DNA from 4 places in the Clostridium aromativorans genome. Region 2 is predicted to be linked to each of the others. Evidence: riboswitches for the same ligand, from Rfam matches in the RefSeq annotation. Region 2 holds a riboswitch; each other region holds the start of a gene.
What was found. Region 2 has a riboswitch for cobalamin ahead of LN736_RS03570 (energy-coupling factor ABC transporter permease). Riboswitches for the same ligand answer to the same signal wherever they lie in the genome.

Region 1 (4,216 bases), on a different contig from region 2:
ATCTCTATATATGCCATACTTTTTCTCCTCGCCGTTCAATATTACAGTTAATGAAATAGCTACTATAAAGGCAAAAATTACAGCTATTCCGATGTTGATGAAATTCACAATGGTTACACCATCGTATATGTTAAATTGCACCCATCCTTTAAACTGTGCTGTTCCATAAAATATAATAAGGGCAGTACTCAAAGCTATTATCTCCCAGTCCCTCGCTTTAAATTTCTGCCTTTCATAGACACTTCTGCTTCCGCTTAAAAATCCTCTGACATAGGCTGCCTCACCTATGTTAAAAGAGCCTTCCATGGAATCCTCAAGAAGTATGGACATCACAGGAATATAACTTGCAGCTTTTTCTCTGGCTTTTTTCTTGTCAAACATCACACCTCTTACCTCATATATTTCCTTTAAATTTCTAAATCTATCCTTCATACTGGGTATGAGCTTGAAACTTATCATGAGCATGAGAGTGGATTTGGGCATTATGGATGAAAAATAGGAAACTGCCCTGTCAGAATCAACCATAAGCTCGAGTATTATAAAAAGATAGATTACCGCCAGAAATTTAAGGGACATCACCAGGGCATATATAAACGCCTCCAGTGTAAATCTTCTATTAAACAGATAAAACAGTGTTGTTCTTCCGGAACTCACAAAGAGTACATTCAGCAAAATTATAAAAAAAGCAATTGGGAAAAAATAGTACAGTGCCGTTTTGAATTTGTGCTTTTCACTGCAAAACACCGCAATAAACAGGATAAAGACATATACAGATGACAGTATCACCGGGTTGTCGTTGGAAAATATTATTACCATCATGGACATGAAAACCACAGAAGCGGTCAGCACGTGGTACTGTTTAAAATCAATGAAATACCTGGATTTTTCTTCATCTTTATAAGTCATGGATATTCACTTCCTTGTCAGCTGTTTAAAGAATGGCCGCAATCCCGAATAACAGCCATTCTTTAAGTATTCCCTAAAATGCTATTTTATTGTCATATGCTATTTGATAGATCACTGATTTTTATCTACAGTATTCATATCTGAATTACCCATATCTTCATAAGTCCAATCATGATAATCAAGTTTTATGATGTCTTTCGCTTTTGGCTTTATGGACTGAATACCTTCACTGGCGAATTCTTCATTTATATATATGAACCAACTGGTACCATGAGACCAATCTGGAGCAGATTCATTTAAATAACTCTGCCCATTAACGGATATAGAATTTATATAACCACTTCCCGCATCTATGTTGTCCACCATAGTTTCCAAATAATCCAATGCAATCTTACTAGTATCTATTTTGAAAATTTGTTTTTTTAAAAGAGTTGCTCCATTATTTTCAGTAAGCTCCAAGGTAAATGTCTCCTTATTTTCACCGTCATTATTAGTGGACTCTCCATTGAAATAACGAACCAGATCGTCCAAAATCACAGCTGGAACTACCGCAGTTCCGCCCAATGCAGTAATAATGGTTTTATCTGACATGTTCTCTTTTAAAAAGTCAGCTGTTTTCGAAGCAACAGTATTGTCAGTCAAAACAACAGGTGCAGATTCTGTAGCTGCAAGAGCTGAGCCGGAAAGCGCATCTGCAAACTCATCCCCATTGGGTCCATTTCCCCTTGCCACATACACATTGCTAAAGTTAAGATCAGATTTAAAATTCTGAAGCACGGCCAGATTTGTATCAAACCTGGTGGCGCCTCCAAGTCTTACAGCATTTGTAAGAGAAGATTCCAGATTGCTGGATATAACCCCAGTGCCGCCTATTATGTACGTTTTTTCTATATTTCTGTTTTTCAAGTAATTTTTCACTACCTGAGGAAGAACATCGCTCTGTGACAGCAATATGGGCATTCCCTTTTTAGCAGCTATTGAAGCTATCGAAAGGCTGTCAGCATAGCCGTTTCCAGATGCAACTACAATATTGCTGACATTTTCCAATTCTTCTGCTATTTTCACAGAGGTCTCATATCTATCTTGTCCACCTAATCTTTTCACAGCGCTGACACCAATATCTTTTAGCTGTGATTCCACATTATCAGATAAAGAGCCTGTCCCCCCAATCACAAATGCCCTATCCACTTTGAGCCTTTTAAGCTCTTTTATAGTTTCATCACTTAGCGAGTCCTGTCTTGAAAGTATTATAGGAGCATTATATTTTTTTGCAAGAGGTGCTGCACAGAGTGCATCTGCATAGCCATATCCCTGAGCTATAACAGCAGTAGCCGCACCATATTTCCATCCCTCCTGACTTATTTTTAGAGACGTTTCTATTCTGTCCTCTCCCCAAAGCCTGTTTTCATTTGCAGTTGTACTCATATTGCCGGCACTGCTTGAATCCGCATATACATTTCCAGTAAATCCGGATAAAGCAATGCCAATTACAAACAAAAGCATGACAATCTTGCCGATAATTTTTTTCATACCTTCCATATCATAATCCCTCCCCTAAATCAAGTGATTCTTAGGTTCAGGTGGAGTTTGCTAATAATGAATACTTTTTCTCCACCTGAACCTTACAAGAACTTATCCAGCCGCGTAGCAGTGCTTATCTCCCACTTTAAGAAGTTGGAAGTATTAGCAATGGTAGCGTTCGGATAAAAGATCAAATCAATTCCAATAATAAAAGGACCCCTAAGGATCCCACTATTTACATTCAATTATAGCTGCTTATATATATTTTGACACTAAAAAACAATTTAATAAAATGCATCATGTTTCCCTCCGAAAAAATCAACAAAATGTCAGGCAGGCTTCCTGGCTCAGACTCATCTTACTCCCTTATCTTCCCAGATATATTACCAGTGATACAAACAAGGTTTCATCCTCCATACAGTAGCGGTGGGACTGCAGTATTTTCTATACTTTTCCTTTTAAATATTTAAAACATCACCTAACATCAAATATTAAATTTTACAAATCATCTGTTGCTCTTACCGTTAAGTATAAGATATAAATTTTATTCAGTCAATATATTCAGTTAAATAGAAGTCGTAAAAGAGAAATGGATTACACTTTATTTTAATAACCGCAATTAAATCTATTTTCAAATTCACTTATCAGTTCATCTCTAAATTTCGGATGCGCAATTTTTATAAGCTCTCTAGCTCTTTCCTTTAACGATTTACCTCTAAGCTGTGCAATTCCATATTCTGTCACTACATAATGCACATCATTTCTTGAAGTAGTAATTGCTGATCCCTTGCTTAAGAAAGGCACTATCCTTGATACCGTACCTTTTTTTGCAGTAGATGGTATAGCTATAATTGATTTACCATCCTTAGCCATACTAGCTCCTCTCATGAAATCAATTTGTCCTCCAACTCCACTTATCTGCTTTAATCCCACACTTTCAGCAGTTATTTGTCCCATCAGATCCATTTCCACACAGGAATTTATGCACACCATTTTATAATTTTTCATAATAACCATGGGCTCATTCACATAATCCACAGAGTCGGATTCAACCATGGCATTGTCATTTACAAAATCATATAATTTCTTAGTACCCATCAGAAAAGTCACAACTAGCTTTCCTGGATGGAGAGTCTTTTTCTTGTTTGTTATTACTCCAGACTCAACTAAATCCACAATCCCATCAGATATCATCTCAGAATGTATTCCCAGATCTTTTTTATCTTTTAGAAATGAAAGTACAGCATCGGGAATAGCTCCTATTCCAAGCTGAAGGGTTGACCCATCTTCTATTAAAGAAGCACAATATTTCCCTATTTTCTTTTCTACATCTCCTATTTTAGAAGGTGCCATTTCAACCACAGGATGTGTATTTTCAACTATACACTCTATATCAGAAATATGTATGAAACAATCTCCAAGAACTCTTGGCATATTTTCATTGACTTCTGCAATAACAATTTTAGCGCATTCTGTTGCTGGCTTTATAAAATCATTGGAAATTCCAAAACTACAGAAGCCGTGATTATCCGGTTTACTTACCTGTATCAACGATACATCTAAAGGGATATATCCTTCCTTAAAAAGCCTTGGCATTTCATGAAAAAAGCATGGAACATAGTCTGCTCTTCCCGAATTGACAGCATTTCTTACACCTTTACTTACAAACAACGAATTATAATGAATATATTCCTCAGTACCTTCTTGTGCGTACTTACCTTCAGATCTAGGCAGCATACTGTACAAATTTAAATTCTTGTATTTCTCTTTGTTCTTTACCAAAGCATCA
Region 2 (4,216 bases):
TTCTAACTTCTTTCCGCTCATTCCCATGTTTAAAAGACCATAGGCTATTTCCTGGCGAACTGTAGAATTAAAAAGTTGATCATCGGAATCCTGAAATACCATGCCTACCATCTGTCTTATTTTAACTAAATTTTTTTTGCATACTTTCAGTCCATTTATCGTAATAATGCCGGATTTAGGTTTTGAAATTCCATTAAATAGGTGGAAAAGTGTCGATTTACCTGCTCCATTTGGCCCCAGTATTGCCACTTTTTCTCCCCTTTTTATCTTCATATTAACATTTCTAAGTGCCAGGCTGCCATCACTATAGGCATAGCTGACTTTATCCACTTCAATAAGTGACATAACTATTCTCCTTTAAACAAATATATTTATCAAAATTAAAACCATCAATAAAGCCATTATCAAAATTCCAAAACGAAAATCTCCAGCTGGAATAGGGTAAGTAAAAAACTTAGCTTGTCTACTATCTTCATTATATCCTCTTGAAAGCATAGCATTATAAACTCTTACACTTCGATCTAAAGATTCTATCATAATATACACCGCTATTTTGCCCGTATCCTCTATACGACGCAGCCAGCTGGATCTATCCCCCATACGACTTAGTTGTGCATATCTCATATTTTTGCCCGTATCTTCAATTATAAATATGTACCTATACATCATATCAGCTAAATCTATTATAATCGAAGGAACTTTTAGTATTCTGAGGGTTTCCAGTATTTCAATCATCGGAGTGCAAAAAGAAAGTATGCATGCAAGACTAACTGCAGCCATTATTCTCAGCATCAATAAAGTTCCAAGCGCAAGTCCCTCTCTGTATATATTCAGATGATAAGTTCCAAAGGGAATATATGTTAAAACAGTTTCCCCATTTGTAAAAAGTACACTTACAAATACAAGCCATGCTATACTAAAAGGTATGAGAAGCCTTTTTATAAGTCTTTTCCAGGGAACACCCAAAGTATAATATCCAATTATAGACAGCATCCACAGAGATACTATAAGATACCACTTGGACAAAAAAGTTGTTATTATAATTGCACTTAAAAACAGTACGGTTTTTACTCTTCCATCTAAACGGTGTAAAAAACTTTTATTGCCAGATATCCTGCCAAATGAAGATAGTTCCATAATTTATTCTTCCTTTAACTTATTTTTACTGGAATCGCCAAATAATTTTTCCCAATGATGTCCCACTATTAAACCTGCGAAAAAATTTGCTACAGAAAATGCTCCTACCTGTGCATCACCAGGAAGCTCGATAAAAGGTTTATGGTCTGTCTTAGCTGTAACAGAAGCCATAGTATTCACTTTGTCATCCGTACCTCCGGCTTCCATTTTATGATTGACCATGTACTTCGATGCTCCAAATATAAATATAAATATAATTATCATAACTGTTAACATAACACGTGTAAATTTGTCTAAAAATTTAATACTCTTGCCTTTTTTGCTGCCCATACTGTTGCTTGATTCCATAATTACCTCGCCTCCCCTTTTTTAAGTATACCAGGTAACAAATCAGGTCTCCTTTTTACCATAACCTGAAGAACCAAAGCTGTAAACACACCTTCTGCAATAGCTAAAGGCAGTTGCGTAGGTCCATAGCCTAAAAAGAATATCATCCACTGCTTCATCAAAGGAACATGTCCATGTAAACTTATTGCCAACTCCAAAGCAGCTACCAGATAAGTAATTATGTCACCCATGAAACCCGCTATTCCCGCTGCCAGCCAGATGGGACTCTTAAAATATCTTAAAATTTTCCAGCACAGATATCCCAAAATACCTGCCGCTATACCCATAGAAAAAGTATTGGCACCAATAGTAGTTATACCTCCATGTCCCAGAAATATAGCCTGAAAAAACAATACAATAGCTGAAATCACTCCTGTAGCAAAGGGCCCAACAATAATAGCCGCCAGTGCAGTACCACATGGGTGAGAGCAGGAACCTGTCACAGGTACAGGAATATGCATACATGATATGACAAACACAGCTACTCCTACCATTGCTAAAAATGGTTTATAATATAAATTTTCTTTAACTCTTTTCTTGATTTCTTTAACTCCAGGTACCATAAACACAGCACTTATTGCATACCATGTTCCCCACGCTTGAGGCGATAAAATACCATCTTCAATATGCATTTTTTAATACCCCCTAGTTTAATTGTAATATTTTAAACCAAAGCCAAATAAATCATAACCCCTCAGCAAATGCTAAGGGGTTATGATTTATATAAAGAATCATAAAATTTCACCATCTAGTCACCTCCCTATCACTCGTAGAGTCGAATGGTCACTAATATATAGGCAGGTCTTCTGACTTGGATTCATCACCCTTATAGCCTTCCCAGTTTCCCAGTGGCATATTTTATAAGGGCTCCTCTTTCACAGCGGCGGGACCGTGCAGACTTTTCATCTTGCTTTCCTTTTAAGTAAAATTCACCTATATATTTTTCTTTTATTTTTTAATAAAGTTATTATATGACAAATTCAGTTTCTCACAAACTCACAGAATTGTCAAGCACAATCACAATATATTGTATCGTAAAAAAGAAACAAATTCCCTAAAGAATTTGCTTCTCTAATTAAAATCCAATCATTCAAAAATAACTATGGATTTTCTGTTTTTAATTCTCAAAAGCACCGTTTCTAAAACTCTAAGAGTATGATTTAATTCCCTGAGTTCAAGGTATGCTGTTGCTATATCCTGACCTATTACAATGTCTATATAATTAGGTTCAGTACATAAAAGTGCCCCCTTATTTGTTCCAAGAACAGGACTTGTAAATATATTCCCATTCAGGAGCTTACCAATTCTATCAATTTCAAGCACTCCTGTTCCAGGTTGTATACGCTGCATCTGCAGGTACAGATCAGGACTTACAATTAATGCGAGTCTTCCATAAATACCCTGCTTGGTCAAAATTTCGACAGCTGAAGCAATATCCGTAAATGGATTTTCTCCCGATTTCCATTCACTCTTCTCTACTTTATTAGTACCCTTTGCATTAAAAATTCCCTCATATCCAAAATTCTCATTTCCCAGGAAAATCAGCTTGTCCTCTTTTCGCGCACATGCTTCTGCAGCGGACACAGCTGCTGATAGATCCAGTGGATAACCCAGTTTTTCACTGTTTTCAATGTCTCTCCAAAGAAGAGTGAAATCACTATACACAAGTGGTATCTCCTCATATTTTCTGTTCTTAATTCTCGATATTCCCTCTGAAGTTTCCTCTTCTATCGATCCGCTCTCATCAAGATTGTCCGAACTTATACTTTGTATACCCGCACCAAGAGGTCCAAAAATATCTAAAAAACGTCTTCCAATCAACACGCGGCTTGCAGTATTAACAACTGTATCATCTATTTTTCCCCACAAATCATCTGAAAAAGGTGCACTTTCTCTTGATAAATAATCCATGACTATTTCCCCCCTCAATCCTTTATCAAACTGCCCACAGTTTTATGGGCGGATTTGTCCTGACTAGGCTTTTCTTTTACTTCAGGAATTTGAATATTCAACTCTTCCATCATCTCTGCAACTTCTGTTTCACCGTCTGCAAAATGTTTTGCTTCTTCAGGATCAAGTATCTTCAACAAGGACATCAATTCACCTATATGTGCTTTCTCCTCATCCCTTATGTCTGCTATCACCTTCTTGGCTGCAGCATTATCTGTTGCCAGCACATGTGATTCATACAGATATATGGCCTCAAGTTCTCCTGCAATATCAAGTCTCACAGCCTGAATAAGCTCCTCTTTAGTCATCTTTCTGTCCACATTTCCTTGAAATGGATTTGCAAAATTTGGCATAGTAACCTACCTCCTCCTTGTACTTAGATTTATGAAATATTTTAAATTGTCATACATATTACCTTATACTGTAACCGCTAGCTTATTCTCCCTAGTAATATATATTATATAATAAATTGTTCTCCAATACAAATATGTGATCCAAAATTATTTTTCAAAAGAACCACGTCCCCAATTCTCTATAGATGCTTTCACATTTATATCTATATTGGAATTAAGCACTTCTTTGTTCCAATCCGTATTGCTCCATCTTCCATATTTAGCTGCAGCATATTGGCCAAGACCTATACAATCTGTTCTATACTCCGTCTTCATTTTATTTATAATTGAACAGCAATTCTTGCGTACCTTCTCTTCAATTTCATTTTCAAAGGTCTTTTTAACATCTT
Region 3 (4,216 bases), on a different contig from region 2:
TTTTTATCCAGAGCGGCAGAAAAAGGCAGATTTAAGTATCTTCTTATAAGTCTTGTCCTTGTAGGTGTGGGGTTCAACATAAAGATGCTCCAGGCCTATATGGTTATTCCTGCCCTGTATATTACTTATCTGATCTCTGCTGCCGCACCTTTGAAAAAGAGGTTAAAGCATCTTGTCATAAGTACTGTTGTACTTGCTGTAGTATCTTTTTTCTGGGCAGTTGTTGTGGATCTGGTTCCTGCTCAGAACAGGCCTTTTGTAGGCAGCAGTACTAATAACACCGTTATGGAGCTTATATTTGGACACAATGGACTTGAGAGGCTGAGCAGCAGCAGTGGAGGTATGGGCGGCGGACCTGGCGGAAACAGACAGGGAGGAAATATGGCTTACTTTCAGAGAAACAGAAATTCTTCAGATACGCAGAATGTGACCTCAGGAGCAAATGGAAGCGGCCAGGGCGGTGGAATGATGCAGGCACCGGGTGGATTCCCTGGAGGCTCCGGAGGCAGCTCTCAGGGCAGCAGCCAGCAAAATGGCAGTTCTCAGGGAGGCAGCTCCCAGAAAAATGGGGTGAATCCGGCACAGATGCCCCAGGGAGCAGGGCAGAATGGGGAAGGAATGCAGCAAAGACGGGGAAATGGCGGACCCGGCGGAAATGGTGGGCTTTCAGGAAATTTTGGCGGTCAGACTGAGGCTGGTATTACAAGATTGTTCTCCAAAAATGTGCTGTCCGATCAGATAGTGTGGTTCCTGCCTTTGTCCATATTGGGATTTATTGCAGCGGCAATAGTGGAAAAGCTGAGATTTCCTTTTGATAATAGAAGAAAATTGGATTTGGCATTGTGGATGCTGTGGCTTTTACCGGAATTCATATACTTCAGCTATACTAAAGGACTGTTTCACCAGTACTATCTGACAATGATGGCACCTCCTGCTGCAGCCTTGTCCGGCATAGGTCTTGTTTCTATGTGGAAGCTGTATAGGCAGGAAGGCGGAATAAAGGCGTGGCTGCTGCCGATATCCTTTATTGTAGAGGGAGCACTTCATCTGATGATGTTATCCTATTTCTATTCTTCCATACCTGCGGCAGCTAAAGGCATGATAATAGCTGCAGCTGTATTGAGCTTTGCATCCTCTGTGCTTCTTGTAATTTACAGGATAATAAAGAAGCATGATTTGAATCTTGGAAGAAATATAAATTTTGCAAAAGTACTTGCCAGCCTTGCTTTTGTAGGAATACTTGTAACACCTTTTCTGGGATCTGCAGCTGCTGTAACCCATGGCGTAAACGGGAGCATGCCTGCTGCCGGATTGGAGCTCTTGTCGAACACCGGATCCGGAAATTTCAGAATGGGGACTGCGGGAGGAAATAACAGCAGATATTCTAGTGAAAATAAAAAATTGATAGAATTCCTTGACAGCCATGTTAAAAATGAAAGATATGCTCTTGTGGCGTCCAGTTCCAACGCTGCTGCTGGCATGATAATCGAGAGCGGTAAAAGTATAATGCCTCTGGGAGGGTTCTCGGGCTCTGACAAAATACTTTCTTTGAATCAGTTCAAAGAGCTGGTGAAAAAGGGCGAAATAAGATATGTACTCACAGGTGGAATGGGAAGGGACTCACAGGATATAATGAGCTGGGTTCAGAAAAACGGCAAACTTGTTCCAGAAAGCCAATGGAAAAATACCACATCTACCGATACAAATGAAACCGGTGAAGCCAGGGAAGACAGCAGCGCAGAAAATGAGAATTTGGGAAAGAATGGATTTGGAGGAATGGAAATGAATTCCCAGCAGTTATATGATTTGAAAGGTACTGTAAAATAGTTTGTGTATATTAGTTGAATCTTTCTATAATAATGTTATAATTAAGTAAAATTTGATAATAAGTACGGGTTTGATATGATTGATTAAAAGGGAATCAGGTGAAAGTCCTGAGCTATCCTGTAGCTGTATTAGATGAATCTAATTTATATGAGCCACTTGGAAACTGGGAAGGCGTATTTTAGATGATGAATCTTAAGTCAGAAGACCTGCCTGTGCTTTGCACCTTTAACTCTACAGGCGATAGGGGGGGCTGTATATTAATGAGTTACTTTTACGGTAATGTGTAATTATATCTGATTGTAAATGATCCTTTTGCCAGCTTGGTTGAAAGGATCATTTTTATAAATGGAGGTGATAAAAATTATACAACTTATTGGAGTGAAAAGTGAATGTGATATTGAAATAAGGCAGAAGTTTTCCATTATACCGGCAAGGCTTGTAGACAAATTGAGGGACATATATGATGTTACAGGAAATGTGCTGATTTTAAGTACCTGTAACAGAACGGAGATATACGTGAACTCTGATTTACAGAGGGAAGATCTGATCTGTGCTGTATTTGATCGCCTGGGATGGGATAGAGAGCTTGAGAACTATATATTCTATGTAGAGGATAAAAATGCAATCAGACATCTCATGAAGGTGAGCTGTGGTTTTCATTCCAAAATTTTGGGCGAGGATCAGATATTGGGACAAATTAAAACCGCCTATAGTGCTGCTCTTAAAACTGGAACCATTAGAGGACAGCTTCAGAGGCTGTTCCAGAGTGCTGTAACCTGCGGCAAAAAATTTAAAAACACCTGTGAAATATATAAGATACCCGTATCGGTTCCTTCCATAGTGGTGAGAGAATCAGAAAAGAGAAAGATGAAAAAATATATGCTGCTGGGTTTTGGCGAAATAGGACAGCTTGTTCTTAAATATTTGAATTCTTTGAGTACGGAAATTGTATACGTGGCAGTTAGAAATCTGGATAAAGTGGACAAACTATATAAAAAATGCAGCTGGGTTAGATTTATAACTTTTGACCGGAGAAAGGACTATTATAAAGATGTGGACTGCATAATAAGCTGTACGTCTGCACCTCATACAGTAATTTCAAAGGATGAACTTCCTGATAAAAAATTGCTTATATTTGATCTGGCAGTGCCAAGGGATGTAGACAGGGATGTAATGACATTTTCAAATGTTGAGTTGTATGATATAGACCGTATAAGTGCTATTGATCAGAAAAATAAAATCATGAGAAAAGAAAAAATGGAAAAGTGCAGGAATATTATAGATGAGCACATAGATGAGTTTTTGAAGTGGCGGTCCCTGGATGAGATTTCTCCTGAAATACAGAAAATAAAGGAATTTGGCAGCCGGATATGTGAAAAGAGGATAAAGACCTTCAAAAATAAAAGATATACCAAGGACAATGAAAAACTTGTACAAACTATGATAGAGAGCACCGCCAAGGTGTATATAAATAGGGCCATAAAGGTTTTAAAAGAGGGAAAGCTTGAAGGCAGGGAAAAAGAATACATGAAACTTATAAATAAAATATTTTGTCAATGAGGAGGCAGATTAAAATGAGAAACGATGATATATTCAACGAGTCCAAATTATATATGCCCGGGGGAGTCAATAGTCCGGTGAGGGCCTTTAAGGATGTGCCGATGAATCCGCCTGTGATAAAAAGCGGCAGTGGGGCTTACATATACGATGAAGACGGAAATAAGTATATAGACTTTGTCTGTTCCTGGGGACCCATGATACTGGGCCATTGTGATGAAGATGTGGTGAAGGCCATAAAAGATACCAGTGAAAGGGCCATATCTTTTGGTGCCACTACAGAACTTGAACTTCAGCTTGCAAAATATATATGCACTACTGTGGATAATGTGGAAATGCTTAGAATGGTCAATTCCGGAACAGAGGCTACTATGAGTGCCGTGAAGCTTGCCAGGGGATATACGGGAAGAAATAGAATAATAAAGTTTGCCGGCTGCTATCATGGACATTTTGACGATTTTCTGGTGGAAGCAGGTTCTGGAGTTATGACGGAGGGTATTCCGGGAAGTGCAGGTGTGCCTGAGGACAGTATAAAAAATACTCTGGTAGCCCAGTACAATGATATTTCAAGTGTAGAAGATATTTTTAAGCAGCAGGGCAGTGACGTAGCTGCAGTTATAGTGGAACCTGTGGCAGGCAACATGGGTGTGATTCCAGGGGATGAGAATTTTTTGAAATCACTTAGAGCACTGTGTGATGAAAATGGGGCTCTTCTCATATTTGATGAAGTGATGAGTGGATTTAGGGTTGCCTATAAGGGTGCCCAGAGCATCTATAAAATAAAACCTGATCTTACAACTATGGCTAAGATCATAGGAGGGGGTCTTCCCTG
Region 4 (4,216 bases), on a different contig from region 2:
GATATAAAAAAAGGTTTTAGCATAATTGGAGAAGAAGCTAAAAAGTTAGGAGGTATATGATGAGAAAATTATCGGATAAAACGCTTTACAGTGGAAACTGGATTAAATTGGAGGAAATAACTTATGAGGGAAAGAAACATGAACAGCTGAAGTGGGAAAGTATAGAGAGAACCAATACTACAAACACAGTTGTAATAATAAGTAAAATGGTTCCATCCAATAGATATATACTTATAAAACAGTATAGACCTACTATAGATAATTATGTTATTGGATTCCCGGCTGGACTTGTGGAAAGTGGAAGTTTACCTGAAAATGCATTGAGAGAGTTAAAAGAGGAAACGGGGTATACAGGAAATGTAAAATCTGTAGGGATTTCTCTGTATTCCAATGCAGCACTGTTGACGGACAAAGTAAGAGTAGTAAAAGTTGAGATAGATGAGAATTTAGAGGAAAATAAGAAACCAAAACAGAATTTAGAAGCAGCAGAAGATATAGAAGTAATTGCCCTGAAAAAAGAAGAGATAAAAAAATTTTTTTTAAAAGAGCAGGCTAGGGGAATTGCTGTGGCCATGGGTCCATGGTATGCTTTTTTTGGAATGGAGAATATATAATCAAAATTGAATTGGGAGTTTGTTTGAAATATAATCACAATTATGATATATTTTTAACATGGACATATTATAATTTGAAATTGCAGGTGTAATTTATGGAAGATTGGCTTTTAAAAAAAGATGATTATATTCCACCAGAAGATAAAGATAAATTTATAGACAAAAGTATTTTTTCTATATTACATCTATTATCTCTTATTAAAAGAAATAATAGAAATGAAAATAATCTCTTATACAATTTAAATCCCATAGTGAAATTGTCTTTTACTATTTTAAATATAATATTTTTATCTTTGTCCAAAAGTTTTCACTATGTATTTTTAATGGATGTATATTTTCTGTTGTTATTAAGCCTTTTGAATATAAAAGAAATAAAGAGAATACTGATTTTAAGTACAGCTGTTCCGCTGTTCACTGCTGTAATGCTCATGCCTTCCATGGTTATGGGCAATACAAAAAACAGCATTTTGCTTATACTAAAGGTAGTTGGAACTATAATTTCCATAAATACTCTATCCTATACTACCAGTTGGCATGATATAATAAAAGCACTGAAAAAGTTTTTTGTGCCTGATATTTTTATCCTAGTATTTGATATAACCTTGAGATATATTTACATTTTAGGAGAATTTGCTCTAGATATGTTTTATTCTCTTAAACTGAGATCGGTTGGAAAGAACAGCAACAAATATTCTTCCATTTCAAAACTCATGGGAGGTTTGTTTTTAAAGTCCAAGGAAATGGGAGATGAAATGTATTATGCCATGGAATGTAGAGGATTTACAGGAGAATATATATCTCATGTGAAGTTCAAGTTTAAGTTTGTTGATTTCCTATATTCAATAGTAAATATTTTTATAATAGGCATGTATTTTTACATAGCTAGGATGAGGTTAGGATGATAGAATTTAAGGATGTATCTTTTAAATATAAAGATGAAGAGGTGCTCAAGAGTATAAATGTTAAAATAGAACAGGGAGATTCAATAGCACTTATAGGTGCCAATGGCAGTGGAAAGTCAACTTTCTTAAAGTTATTGAATGGGATGATATTTCCTATGAGTGGAAGTTACTATTTTAATAATATACAGATATCTAGGAGTAAATTGGAGGATAGTAGTTTTTCTAAAAAGTTTCACAAAAAAATGGGATTTGTATTTCAAAACTCTGATGCGCAGCTTTTCTGTTCCAATGTATATGAAGAAGTGGCCTTTGGCCCAAGACAAATGGGAATGGACGAGGCTGAAGTAGAAAGAAGAGTGGAAGATTGTTTAAAACTCTTGAATGTAAAAAATTTACAAGACAAAGAGCCATATAACATAAGTGGAGGGGAAAAAAAGAGGGTGGCCATAGCTGCTGTACTTGCTCTTAACCCGGAAGTGCTGGTTTTAGACGAGCCTATGAGTGGCATAGATCCGAAGGGTAAAAAGTTTTTAAATAATTTGTTTATAGAGTTAAATAAGGCAGGAAAGACCATAATATGTTCTACACATGATTTTGAATATGTAAAGGGGCTTTTTAAACGTGTACTGGTATTTTCAGAAGATCATCATATAATAAGAGATGATGTTTATAATAAGGTAATTGAGGATAATGATTTTTTGATAAAATATAATATCAAGTAATCAGTTGACATGGAAAGTGGAATATAATAAACTTAAAACTATAATATAAAATAGATTCTAGGTGCCTTATATATAGGTGAAAAGGGAATGCGGTTAGAATCCGTAACAGCCCCCGCTACTGTATTTGATTATGAATTTTGACTTTTAACTTTAAAAGTAAGAGCTCAAAATAAATATGGATCATAAGCCAGGAGACCTGCCTAGTAGTTGTTTTTGCTTTCGGAGGGAAAGAACTTTTAGTATGTTTAATCTTTCAGTGTAAGCTGAATTTTTATGTTAAAAGCGATGAGCTCTAGAACTCATCGCTTTTTATTTAAATATATATTTTAATAAAAATAAATTTTTATTTTATTTAACAGGTTTAGAGGAGTGGTTATGATGGCGAAAATTATGATCCAGGGAACGGGTTCTTCTGTGGGTAAAAGTATAATTGTCTCTGCTCTTTGTAGGATATTTAAACAGGATGGATATTCAGTATGTCCATTCAAATCTCAAAATATGTCGTTAAATTCCTATATAACTCTGGATGGCAAAGAGATGGGGCGTGCCCAGGTGCTTCAGGCTTATGCTGCAGGACTGCAGCCTGAGGCTTATATGAATCCAATATTGTTGAAACCAACTTCGGATAAAAAATGTCAGATAATAGTAAATGGCAGGGTATATGGTAACAGCACTGCCATGGAATATCACAACATGAAGCTGGAATTTAGGGACATGCTTAGAAATCATTTTAAAAAAATGGAAGAAAGTTTTGAAATAATAGTGATGGAGGGCGCAGGAAGTCCTGCAGAAATAAACTTAAGAGATAGAGATATCGTGAATATGGGCATGGCTGAGATAGTGGATGCACCGGTGATTTTAGCCGGTGATATAGACAAAGGAGGAGTATTTGCCTCTCTTGCAGGGACTATGCTGCTTTTTGATGAAGAGGAAAAGAAAAGAGTTAAAGGTACAATAATAAATAAATTTAGAGGGGATATAGATATACTAAAACCCGGTCTTAATATGTTGGAAGATATTATTAAAGTTCCCTGCATAGGAGTTATACCATATTTTAATCTGGCACTGGAAGATGAAGATGGAGCTGTGGAATTTAACAGGAAGGTTACAGCACCTATAGATATAGCTGTAATAAAATTGCCCCATATTTCTAATTTCACAGATTTGGATGCACTGAAAAGTGAAGAGGATGTTTCAGTGAGATTCATAACTTCTGTAGAAGAATTTGGGAACCCTGATTTACTTATAATTCCGGGCAGCAAAAATACTATAGAAGATTTGATAAAAATTAGAAAGTGTGGACTTGAAGCCTGTATTAAAAAATACAGTGAAAGCGGAATTGTAATAGGGGTTTGTGGAGGCTATCAAATACTTGGAAAGACCATAAGCGATCCATATAAAACAGAAACTGATATGGGAGAAGTAGAGGGAATGGATCTTCTGGATATAGAAACTGTATTTGAAAAAGAAAAAGTAACCACAAGGATAAAGGCCATAAGCAATATTGATTTCCCTTTTATAAAAGGAAATGGATCCTTAGAAAGAAGAAAATTGGATGTCTATGGATATGAAATTCATATGGGCATATGCAAATATGGTGAAAATGCAAAGCCGCTGTTTAGATTTACGGAGAAAAATGGAGAAAAAGTCAATATAGAAGATGGAGCTGTAAACACAAGACAAAATGTATTTGGAACTTATATACACGGCGTTTTTGATGCCATTGATTTCAGAGAATATATTTTAAATAAAATAAGACAAAATAAAGGCTTGAGTTATAAAAAGTCCAAAGTATATGAAGATCTTAGGGAAGGCGAGATAGAAAAACTTGCTGGTATAGTGAGAAAAAATCTTGACATAGATAAGATATATGCCATTATGAGTGTAAATAGATAATGGATACAAAGCTTGTACAGTTACTTACAGTAATATTAGAATGGGGGGATTGATTTGTCTATTTCCCTTATAAGTATAAATA

Region 1: linked by a shared signal. The riboswitch ahead of LN736_RS01665 (cell wall-binding repeat-containing protein) and the one ahead of LN736_RS03570 (energy-coupling factor ABC transporter permease) in region 2 are both predicted to bind cobalamin.
Region 3: linked by a shared signal. The riboswitch ahead of hemA (glutamyl-tRNA reductase) and the one ahead of LN736_RS03570 (energy-coupling factor ABC transporter permease) in region 2 are both predicted to bind cobalamin.
Region 4: linked by a shared signal. The riboswitch ahead of LN736_RS09380 (cobyric acid synthase) and the one ahead of LN736_RS03570 (energy-coupling factor ABC transporter permease) in region 2 are both predicted to bind cobalamin.

The regions. Positions count from the first base shown of each region.
Region 1 covers NZ_JAJJPB010000001.1:350,610-354,825, forward strand. The annotation lists gene LN736_RS01655 (ABC transporter ATP-binding protein) at 1-17, opposite strand, end outside; gene LN736_RS01660 (energy-coupling factor transporter transmembrane component T) at 1-906, opposite strand, end outside; gene LN736_RS01665 (cell wall-binding repeat-containing protein) at 1,018-2,445, opposite strand; cobalamin riboswitch at 2,743-2,924, opposite strand; gene LN736_RS01670 (acetyl-CoA hydrolase/transferase family protein) at 3,034-4,216, opposite strand, start outside.
Region 2 covers NZ_JAJJPB010000002.1:178,759-182,974, reverse strand. The annotation lists gene LN736_RS03585 (energy-coupling factor ABC transporter ATP-binding protein) at 1-345, opposite strand, end outside; gene cbiQ (cobalt ECF transporter T component CbiQ) at 358-1,137, opposite strand; gene LN736_RS03575 (hypothetical protein) at 1,141-1,485, opposite strand; gene LN736_RS03570 (energy-coupling factor ABC transporter permease) at 1,488-2,156, opposite strand; cobalamin riboswitch at 2,304-2,476, opposite strand; gene LN736_RS03565 (family 1 encapsulin nanocompartment shell protein) at 2,611-3,435, opposite strand; gene LN736_RS03560 (demethoxyubiquinone hydroxylase family protein) at 3,450-3,827, opposite strand; gene LN736_RS03555 (Ger(x)C family spore germination protein) at 3,975-4,216, opposite strand, start outside.
Region 3 covers NZ_JAJJPB010000004.1:49,943-54,158, reverse strand. The annotation lists gene LN736_RS05340 (glycosyltransferase family 39 protein) at 1-1,827, shown strand, start outside; cobalamin riboswitch at 1,877-2,055, shown strand; gene hemA (glutamyl-tRNA reductase) at 2,173-3,387, shown strand; gene hemL (glutamate-1-semialdehyde 2,1-aminomutase) at 3,402-4,216, shown strand, end outside.
Region 4 covers NZ_JAJJPB010000010.1:47,689-51,904, forward strand. The annotation lists gene pdxR (MocR-like pyridoxine biosynthesis transcription factor PdxR) at 1-60, shown strand, start outside; gene LN736_RS09365 (NUDIX domain-containing protein) at 60-614, shown strand; gene LN736_RS09370 (energy-coupling factor transporter transmembrane component T) at 710-1,516, shown strand; gene LN736_RS09375 (energy-coupling factor ABC transporter ATP-binding protein) at 1,513-2,238, shown strand; cobalamin riboswitch at 2,281-2,456, shown strand; gene LN736_RS09380 (cobyric acid synthase) at 2,617-4,134, shown strand; gene cbiB (adenosylcobinamide-phosphate synthase CbiB) at 4,216-4,216, shown strand, end outside.